One region of the Streptomyces sp. NPDC031064 genome, then DNA from elsewhere that is predicted to be linked to it. Evidence: predicted binding sites of a transcription regulator. Region 1 holds the regulator's gene; each other region holds the start of a gene.
The links. Region 1 encodes HrcA, which represses chaperone genes, less so after heat shock. Its sites were predicted from a motif close to TTNGCACTCNGNNNNNCNGAGTGCNAA; they were not measured.
Positions count from the first base shown of each region.

Region 2: a site for HrcA is predicted at 2,081-2,107, ahead of groES (co-chaperone GroES). Genes of this name have one in related genera too.
Region 3: a site for HrcA is predicted at 2,020-2,046, ahead of groL (chaperonin GroEL). Genes of this name have one in related genera too.

Region 1 is NZ_JBVIGF010000003.1:81,527-84,799, forward strand. It holds gene ACZ46W_RS11295 (DUF3097 domain-containing protein) at 1-525, opposite strand, end outside; gene ACZ46W_RS11300 (MBL fold metallo-hydrolase) at 536-1,258, opposite strand; gene hrcA (heat-inducible transcriptional repressor HrcA) at 1,425-2,441, shown strand; gene dnaJ (molecular chaperone DnaJ) at 2,442-3,273, shown strand, end outside.
Region 2 is NZ_JBVIGF010000009.1:141,817-145,089, forward strand. It holds gene groL (chaperonin GroEL) at 1-1,510, opposite strand, end outside; gene groES (co-chaperone GroES) at 1,626-1,934, opposite strand; gene ACZ46W_RS29315 (polysaccharide deacetylase family protein) at 2,162-3,127, opposite strand; gene ACZ46W_RS29320 (class I SAM-dependent methyltransferase) at 3,219-3,273, shown strand, end outside.
Region 3 is NZ_JBVIGF010000005.1:485,039-488,311, reverse strand. It holds gene thrC (threonine synthase) at 1-932, shown strand, start outside; gene ACZ46W_RS21070 (ubiquitin-like small modifier protein 1) at 957-1,235, shown strand; gene ACZ46W_RS21065 (cold-shock protein) at 1,646-1,852, shown strand; gene groL (chaperonin GroEL) at 2,172-3,273, shown strand, end outside.

The DNA of each region.
Region 1 (3,273 bases):
GATGCGGGACTCCTTGGAGCCGGGCACCAGGTGGTCGACCAGGACGCCGAGGCGGGCGTCCGGGCCCGGGCCGAAGTCCCGGACGATGGCCGGGAGGTCGTCGACGCCCTCCAGGTACTCGACGACCACGCCCTCGACGCGCAGGTCGTCGCCCCACACCCGCTCGACCAGTTCCGCGTCGTGGCGGCCCTCCACGTAGATGCGCCCCGCACGGGCGACACGCGCGCGTGCGCCCGGGACGGCGATGGAGCCCGAGGCGGTGCGCGACGGACGGGAAGGTCCCGCCGAAGGGCGCACGAGCGTCACCGTACGCCCCTCCAGGAGGAAGCCCCTGGGCGCCAGCGGGAACACCCGGTGCTTGCCGAACCGGTCCTCCAGGGTCACCGTGCCCGCCTCGCAGCCGATCACCGCCCCGCAGAAGCCGGTGCTCACCTCCTCGACCACCAGGTCGGGGTCGGCGGGCACCTCGGGAACGGGCGCGGACTTCTTCCACGGCGGCGTCAGGTCAGGGTCGTAAGCGCGCATTCGGCAGACGCTACGACACCCCGAACCGGCGGGCCAGTTCATCGCGTTGGGCGCGTACGAAGGCGGCGTCGACGGCGGCCCCGTGCCCCGGGACGTACACGGCGTCCTCGCCGCCCAGGTCCAGCAGCCGGTCCAGGGCGGCCGGCCAGCGCGACGGGATGGCGTCCGGCCCGGCCTGCGGGTCGCCCGACTCCTCCACCAGGTCGCCGCACAGGACCACCTCCTGGGAGCCCGGTACGAGCACGGCCAGGTCGTGGCCGCTGTGGCCCGGGCCCACGTTGGCCAGCAGCACCTGCCGCCCGCCCAGCTCCAGCGTCCACTCGCCGCACACCAGGTGGTGCGGGGCCACCAGCACGTCCGTCGCCTCGACGGCGTCCGCCTCGGCGACCCCGTGCCGCACGGCGTCGCGGCGCAGCCCCTCCCGGTCCTTGGTCAGTACGGTGTCCACGCCGACCGCCCCGAACACCTCCGCCCCCGCGAACGCCGCCGTGCCGAGCACATGATCGAAATGGGGGTGACTCAGTGCGATGTGCGTCACTCTCCGGCCACCCATCAGCGCCTGCGCCTGCGCCCGGATCTCGGCGCCCTCACGGAGCGTGGCGCCCGTGTCGAACAGCAGGGCCCGGTCCTCGCCGACCACCAACGCCGTGGTCGCGTCCCACACCGGCAGCCTCCTGCGGCCGATCCCGTCGGCGAGACGCTCCCATCCGAAGTCTTCCCAACTGACGTCCATACCGCGACGCTATCGGCAACCACCAGCGCCGTCTCGCGGTAGCGTGGCCCGCCGCCCTTGCCGGGGGCGTACCCCGGCGCCGTACACTGGCCGGGGACAACTGGCACTCGGACATCGCGAGTGCCAGCCAAGCAGAAGGAACCACAGCCAGACGGAGGTGCGCGCGATGCTCAGCGAACGCAGACTCGAGGTGCTGCGCGCCATCGTCCAGGACTACGTCGGCACCGAGGAGCCCGTGGGGTCCAAGGCCCTCACGGAGCGCCACAACCTCGGCGTCTCGCCCGCCACCGTGCGCAACGACATGGCGGTGCTGGAGGAGGAGGGCTTCATCGCCCAGCCCCACACCAGCGCGGGACGCATCCCCACCGACAAGGGCTACCGCCTCTTCGTCGACAAGCTCGCCGGCGTCAAGCCGCTGTCGACGCCGGAGCGGCGTGCCATCCAGAACTTCCTGGACGGAGCCGTCGACCTCGATGACGTCGTCGGCCGCACGGTACGGCTGCTCGCGCAGCTCACCCGGCAGGTCGCGGTCGTGCAGTACCCGTCCCTGACGCGCTCCACCGTGCGCCACGTGGAACTGCTGTCGCTGGCCCCCGCCCGGCTGATGCTCGTCCTGATCACCGACACCGGGCGCGTGGAGCAGCGCATGGTCGACTGCCCCGCGCCGTTCGGCGAGACGTCCGTCGCCGACCTGCGGGCGCGGCTGAACAGCCGCGTCGTGGGACGCCGCTTCACGGACGTGCCGCAGTTGGTGCAGGACCTTCCCGAGTCCTTCGAGGCGGAGGACCGGGGCACGGTCTCCACGGTGCTGGCCACGCTGCTGGAGACGCTCGTGGAAGAGACCGAGGAGCGGCTGATGATCGGCGGCACCGCCAATCTCACCCGCTTCGGGCACGACTTCCCGCTGACGATCCGGCCGGTGCTGGAGGCGCTGGAGGAGCAGGTGGTGCTCCTGAAGCTGCTCGGCGAGGCCAAGGACTCGGCCATGACCGTACGTATCGGGCACGAGAACGCCCATGAGGGGCTCAACTCCACGTCCGTCGTCGCGGTCGGCTACGGTTCGGGCGACGAGGCAGTCGCCAAACTCGGCGTGGTCGGACCGACCCGCATGGACTACCCCGGAACGATGGGAGCGGTACGCGCAGTGGCACGTTACGTCGGACAGATCCTGGCGGAGTCGTAAGTGGCCACGGACTATTACGCCGTACTCGGCGTGCGCCGCGACGCGTCCCAGGACGAGATCAAGAAGGCGTTCCGGAGGCTCGCCCGCGAGCTGCACCCGGACGTCAACCCCGATCCGAAGACGCAGGAGCGGTTCAAGGAGATCAACGCCGCCTACGAGGTGTTGTCGGACCCGCAGAAGAAGCAGGTCTACGACCTCGGCGGTGACCCGCTGTCCGCCTCCGGCGGCGGCGCGGGCGCGGGTGGCTTCGGCGCGGGCGGCTTCGGCAACTTCTCCGACATCATGGACGCCTTCTTCGGTACGGCGTCCCAGCGCGGCCCCCGGTCGCGCACCCGGCGCGGCCAGGACGCCATGATCCGCCTGGAGGTCGAGCTCCAGGAGGCGGCCTTCGGCACGACCAAGGACATCCAGGTCGACACGGCCGTCGTCTGTACGACCTGTTCCGGCGAGGGCGCGGCGCCCGGTACGTCGGCCCAGACGTGCGACATGTGCCGTGGCCGTGGCGAGGTCTCCCAGGTCACCCGGTCCTTCCTGGGCCAGGTCATGACGTCCCGCCCCTGCCCCCAGTGCCAGGGCTTCGGCACCGTGGTCCCCACCCCGTGCCCGGAGTGCGCGGGCGACGGCCGGGTCCGCTCCCGCCGTACGCTCACGGTCAAGATCCCGGCCGGTGTGGACAACGGCACCCGCATCCAGCTCGCCGGCGAGGGCGAGGTCGGCCCGGGCGGTGGCCCCGCGGGCGACCTGTACGTCGAGATCCACGAGCTGCCGCACCCGGTCTTCCAGCGGCGCGGCGACGACCTGCACTGCACGGTGACCATCCCGATGACGGCGG
Region 2 (3,273 bases), on a different contig from region 1:
GGGCCGAGCGGGTGACCTTGACCGGGTCGATGACGCCGGCCTTCACCAGGTCGCCGTACTCGCCGGTGGCGGCGTTGAAGCCCTGGCCCTTGTCGAGCTCCGCGACCTTGGAGGTGATGACGTAGCCCTCCAGGCCGGCGTTCTCGGCGATCCAGCGCAGCGGCTCGACGGCGGCGCGGCGGACGACCGCGACACCGGTGGCCTCGTCGCCGTCCTTGCCGAGGTTGCCCTCCAGCACCTTGACGGCGTGGACGAGCGCGGAGCCACCACCGGAGACGATGCCCTCCTCGACCGCGGCGCGGGTCGCGGAGATGGCGTCCTCCAGACGGTGCTTCTTCTCCTTCAGCTCCACCTCGGTGGCGGCGCCGACCTTGATCACGCACACGCCGCCGGCCAGCTTCGCGAGGCGCTCCTGGAGCTTCTCGCGGTCCCAGTCGGAGTCCGTGGTCTCGATCTCGGCCTTGATCTGCGCGACGCGGCCGGCCACGTCCTCGGACTTGCCGCCGCCGTCGACGATCGTCGTGTCGTCCTTGGTGACGGTGACGCGGCGGGCGGTGCCCAGCACGTCCAGACCGGCCTGGTCGAGCTTGAGGCCGACCTCCTCGGCGATGACGGTGGCGCCGGTGAGGGCGGCCATGTCGCCGAGCATCGCCTTGCGGCGGTCGCCGAAGCCGGGGGCCTTGACCGCGACGGCGTTGAACGTGCCGCGGATCTTGTTGACGACCAGGGTCGACAGGGCCTCGCCCTCGACGTCCTCGGCGATGATCAGGAGCGGCTTGGAGGAGCCGGCCTGGATGACCTTCTCCAGCAGCGGGAGCAGGTCGGTGATCGCGGAGATCTTGCCCTGGTGGATCAGGATGTACGGGTCGTCGAGGACGGCCTCCATACGCTCCTGGTCGGTGACCATGTACGGGGACAGGTAGCCCTTGTCGAAGGCCATGCCCTCGGTGAAGTCCAGCTCCAGGCCGAAGGTGTTGGACTCCTCGACGGTGATGACACCGTCCTTGCCGACCTTGTCCATGGCCTCGGCGATGAGCTCGCCGACCTGCTGGTCCTGCGCGGAGAGCGCGGCGACGGCGGCGATGTCGGCCTTGTCGTCGATCGGGCGGGCCGAGGCGAGCAGGTCGTCGGAGACGGCCTTGACCGCGGCGTCGATGCCCTTCTTGAGGGCGGCCGGGGAGGCGCCCGCGGCGACGTTGCGCAGACCCTCGCGGACCAGGGCCTGGGCCAGGACCGTGGCGGTGGTGGTGCCGTCACCCGCGATGTCGTTGGTCTTGGTCGCCACCTCCTTCACGAGCTGGGCGCCGAGGTTCTCGTACGGGTCCTCGACCTCGACCTCGCGGGCGATCGTGACACCGTCGTTGGTGATGGTCGGCGCGCCGAACTTCTTGTCGATGACGACGTTGCGGCCCTTGGGGCCGATCGTCACCTTGACCGTGTCGGCAAGCTTGTTGACGCCGCGCTCAAGGGCGCGACGGGCGTCCTCGTCGAACTTCAGGATCTTCGCCATGGGAGCGATTCAGCCCTCTCGGAAACTCGGGTTAACGAACCGCGCCCCTCGCCGCCCGGCAATGTGTCATCAGCGGGGGCCAGGGGCGCAGCTCAAAAGCAATCTCTGCGGTGACTTACTTCTCGACGATCGCGAGCACGTCGCGAGCCGAGAGGACGAGGTACTCCTCGCCGCTGTACTTCACCTCGGTGCCGCCGTACTTGCTGTACAGCACGATGTCGCCGGTCTTGACGTCGAGCGGAAGACGCTCGCCGTTCTCGAAGCGGCCCGGGCCAACGGCCAGGACGACGCCCTCCTGGGGCTTCTCCTTGGCGGTGTCCGGGATGACCAGGCCAGAGGCGGTGGTCTGCTCGGCGTCGAGCGGCTGGACCACGATGCGGTCCTCGAGCGGCTTGATGGCAACCTTGGAGCTGGTGGTCGTCACGATCCGACCTCCCCCTTCGGAGATCTCACGGGGTTAACTGTCTGAGGTGGCGACCAGGTGGATCCGTCGTCGCGGGTGCCGGACCTGCCCGTCGCTGTGTTGGCACTCTCCAGTGGGGAGTGCCAGAGCCGAGACTATGACCGCGATTAGCACTCGGTCAAGCGGAGTGCCAATTCATCGCCCGGCCGTGGCGTCCACCCGACACCTGGAGGCGGGCGGCGGGCGGGTCAGACGTAGTCCTCCAGCCTGGCCACCGCGTACCCCTTGGCCGTGACGACGTCCATCACCTGCCGGATCATGTCCGGCATGGTGCCGTTCCAGTCCTCCCGGCCCCGGAAATGCGTGAGGATGATGTCGCCGGGATGCAGGTCCCGGTCCCATTCGCGCCACTCCATGTGGTCGGGGAAGGCTTCGGCCGCCCACAGGGGTACGGCCCTGACGCCGCACGACTGGGCGGCCCGCAGCGTGTCGGCGTTGTAGTTGCCGTAGGGCGGGCGGAAGAGGGTGGGGCGCTTGCCGTACCGCTTCTCGATGTTGGCCTGCTGGCCGCAGATCTCGTGCTTCTGCTCCGCGTACGAAAGGGCGGGCATGTAGCGGTGGTTGAGGGTGTGGTTGTGCAGGGCCACGCCCAGGTCCTGCATCCGCTTGAAGTAGCCGTAGTCCTCCTTGACCAGGTAGTCGCTGAGGAAGGCGCTGTAGGGGATGCCCAGTTCGGCCATCATGCGCAGCAGGCGCGGGTCCTTCTCCGCGCCGTCGTCGATCGTGAGGAACACGACCCGTTCCGCGGTCGGGACGGTGGTGAAGACCGGCGGCAGGGCCGGGTCGCCGACTCCGAAGCCCTGGCGGAAGGTGATGTGCGGCTTGTCGCCGGGCGCCGGGGGCGGGGGCGCGACCAGGGGGGTGGCCTTGAGGCCCCACCTCTTGGCGGCGAGGGCGCGGGCGGCCTGGGCGCGCCGGGCCTTCTCCACGTACGCGGTGAGGGCGTCGGACGCGGCGGGGGGCCGCTGGGGCTGCTGCCCCGCGGCGGGCTCGGCCCGGCCGCCGGCACCGGCACCGGCGCCCGCACCGGCCACCGGCCCTCCGCCGCCGGTCTCCCCCGCACAGGCGGAGCCGAGCGCCGCGATCAGCAGCGCGCCCAGCGCGATCCGAGCCCGCTTACTTACCCTTTGACCTTTTTGTCGTACTAGCTGCATGGCGCCGCATCCTGTCAGCGCACCGCCCCCACCACCGGCCGACACCGCCGCCTGACGCGCACCATCCCCCGCCTGGCCCACAATGGGCCGGGTGACCGATCTCGCCGCCTTCTCCGCGCTCCTCACCGACGAGGGCCAGACCCTGC
Region 3 (3,273 bases), on a different contig from region 1:
CCGGCAACCCGACGCACTCCTTCAAGGACCGGGTCGTCGCCCAGGCCCTGGAGGCCGCCCGCGCCTTCGGCTTCACCACCCTGTCCTGCTCCTCCACGGGCAACCTGGCGGGTGCCGTCGGCGCCGCCGCCGCGCGGGCCGGTTTCCGGTCGTGCGTGTTCATCCCGCACGACCTGGAGCAGGGCAAGGTCGTCATGGCGGCGGTCTACGGCGGTGACCTGGTCGGCATCGAGGGCACCTACGACGACGTGAACCGCTTCTGCTCCGAGCTGATCGGCGACCCGCTGGGCGAGGGCTGGGGCTTCGTCAACGTCAACCTGCGGCCGTACTACGCCGAGGGCTCGAAGACGCTGGCGTACGAGATCTGCGAGCAGCTCGGGTGGCGGCTGCCCGACCAGCTCGTCATCCCGATCGCGTCCGGCTCGCAGCTCACGAAGATCGACAAGGGCCTCCAGGAGCTGATCAAGCTCGGCCTGGTCGAGGACAAGCCGTACAAGATCTTCGGCGCCCAGGCGGAGGGCTGCTCCCCGGTGTCGGCGGCCTTCAAGGCCGGTCACGACGTCGTACGGCCCCAGAAGCCGAACACCATCGCCAAGTCGCTCGCCATCGGCAACCCGGCCGACGGTCCGTACGTGCTGGACATCGCGCGCCGGACGGGCGGCGCGGTGGAGGACGTCAACGACGAGCAGGTCGTCGACGCGATCAAGCTGCTGGCCCGGACCGAGGGCATCTTCGCCGAGACGGCGGGCGGGGTGACCGTGGGCGTGACGAAGAAGCTGATCGAGGCGGGCGTGCTGGACCCGTCGCTGACCACGGTCGTGCTCAACACGGGCGACGGCCTGAAGACCCTCGACGCGGTGGCCCCGACGACGGGCCCGACCGCCACGATCCGCCCGAGCCTGGACGCGTTCCGCGACGCCGGCCTGGCCTGACCTGACCCGAAAGGCACTACGAACATGAGCGTCAACGTCCGCATCCCCACCATCCTCCGTACGTACACGGGCGGCCAGGCCGAGGTCACGGCGGAGGGCGCGACCCTCTCCGAGGTCATCGAGTCGCTGGAGAAGAACCACCCGGGCATCGCCGCCCGCGTCCTGGACGACCAGGGCAAGCTCCGCCGGTTCGTGAACGTGTACGTCAACGACGACGACGTGCGCTTCGAGGACGGCCTGGAGACCGCCACCCCGGATGGCGCCGGCGTGTCCATCATCCCGGCCGTCGCAGGCGGCTGCTGACGTACGCAGCGTTACCTCCATTGCCCCCTCCGCGAGCTAAGCGGAGGGGGCAATTCTGCATGGTTGAGCGCGGTAGAGTTGGGGAAGTCCCCGCCGCTGCCAGTGCCGCCCGCATATGAGAATGCGGTGAGGCGGCGACAAGATGCAGTCAATGTGAGCTTGAGAGTTGCGCCATTTGCGCACTTTGCCGGGCCCGACTTGCCCGGGATTCTGGCCAATTCGGCCATCTTTTCCGTTCACCCGTGCTCGGAATTCTCGTCCGATTGACCTGTTGCAGACGGCAGTTGGGCAGATACATTCAGCGGCGGTCGACGCGTTCCGGCGCACGCCCGCACCTGTCAGCGGGTGAGGTCTGACCCGGGTCCGCGAAGTGCGGTCCTGTGCAAGGGCCAGTAATAGGGGAGTTAGGCATGGCTCAGGGCACCGTCAAGTGGTTCAACGCGGAGAAGGGGTACGGCTTCATCGCGGTCGACGGTGGTGCGGATGTTTTCGTCCACTACAGCGCGATCCAGATGGACGGCTACCGCACCCTTGAAGAAGGTCAGCGAGTCGAGTTCGAGATCTCGCAGGGCCAGAAGGGTCCGCAGGCGGACATGGTCAAGCTCGCCGCCGGCTGAGAGCCGCGTCGCGATCGACCGACCATCGACTGTCGACATCGCAAGTGCCGAGGGGCCCGCGTTCCAGGGGACGCGGGCCCCTCGCGCGTGTCCGGACCCGTGGCGGGCCCCTGTCTCGTATGCGAGAGGCGCTTGCACTCGTAGGGGTCGAGTGCTAATCATTGGCGTTAGCACTCTGAAGGTGAGAGTGACAACGAAGGACCGGGTCGGTGAGGTCCGCAGGCCGGTGGGGCAAGGAACCACAGGGGCATGCAGGCCGTCCGTCGCGGGCGCCAGCGCGGTCCGGAGCATCCACCCCAGTCCGGGAGGACCACTTCACATGGCCAAGATCATCGCGTTCGACGAGGAGGCACGGCGCGGCCTCGAGCGCGGCATGAACCAGCTCGCCGACGCCGTCAAGGTGACCCTGGGCCCCAAGGGTCGCAACGTCGTCCTCGAGAAGAAGTGGGGCGCCCCCACGATCACCAACGATGGTGTCTCCATCGCCAAGGAGATCGAGCTCGAGGACCCGTACGAGAAGATCGGCGCCGAGCTGGTCAAGGAAGTCGCCAAGAAGACGGACGACGTCGCCGGTGACGGTACGACCACCGCGACCGTCCTCGCCCAGGCGCTCGTCCGCGAGGGTCTGCGCAACGTCGCCGCCGGTGCCAACCCGATGGCCCTGAAGCGCGGCATCGAGACCGCCGTCGAGGCCGTCTCCGGCGCGCTGCTGGAGCAGGCGAAGGATGTCGAGACCAAGGAGCAGATCGCTTCCACGGCCTCCATCTCCGCCGCCGACACCCAGATCGGTGAGCTCATCGCCGAGGCCATGGACAAGGTCGGCAAGGAAGGCGTCATCACCGTCGAGGAGTCCCAGACCTTCGGTCTGGAGCTGGAGCTCACCGAGGGTATGCGCTTCGACAAGGGCTACATCTCGGCGTACTTCGCCACCGACATGGAGCGTATGGAGGCGTCGCTCGACGACCCGTACATCCTGATCGTCAACTCCAAGATCTCCGCGGTGAAGGACCTGCTCCCGCTGCTGGAGAAGGTCATGCAGTCCGGCAAGCCGCTGCTGATCATCGCCGAGGACGTCGAGGGCGAGGCCCTGTCGACCCTGGTCGTCAACAAGATCCGCGGCACGTTCAAGTCCGTCGCCGTCAAGGCCCCGGGCTTCGGCGACCGCCGCAAGGCCATGCTGAACGACATCGCCATCCTCACCGGTGGCCAGGTCATCTCCGAGGAGGTCGGCCTCAAGCTGGAGAACGCCGGCCTGGACCTGCTGGGCCGCGCCCGCAAGGTCGTCATCACCAAGGACGAGACCACCATCGTCGACGGTGCCGGTGACAGCGAGCAGGTCGCTGGTCGCGTCAACCAGATCCGCGCCGAGATCGAGAACTCCGACTCGGACTACGACCGCGAGAAGCTCCAGGAGCGCCTGG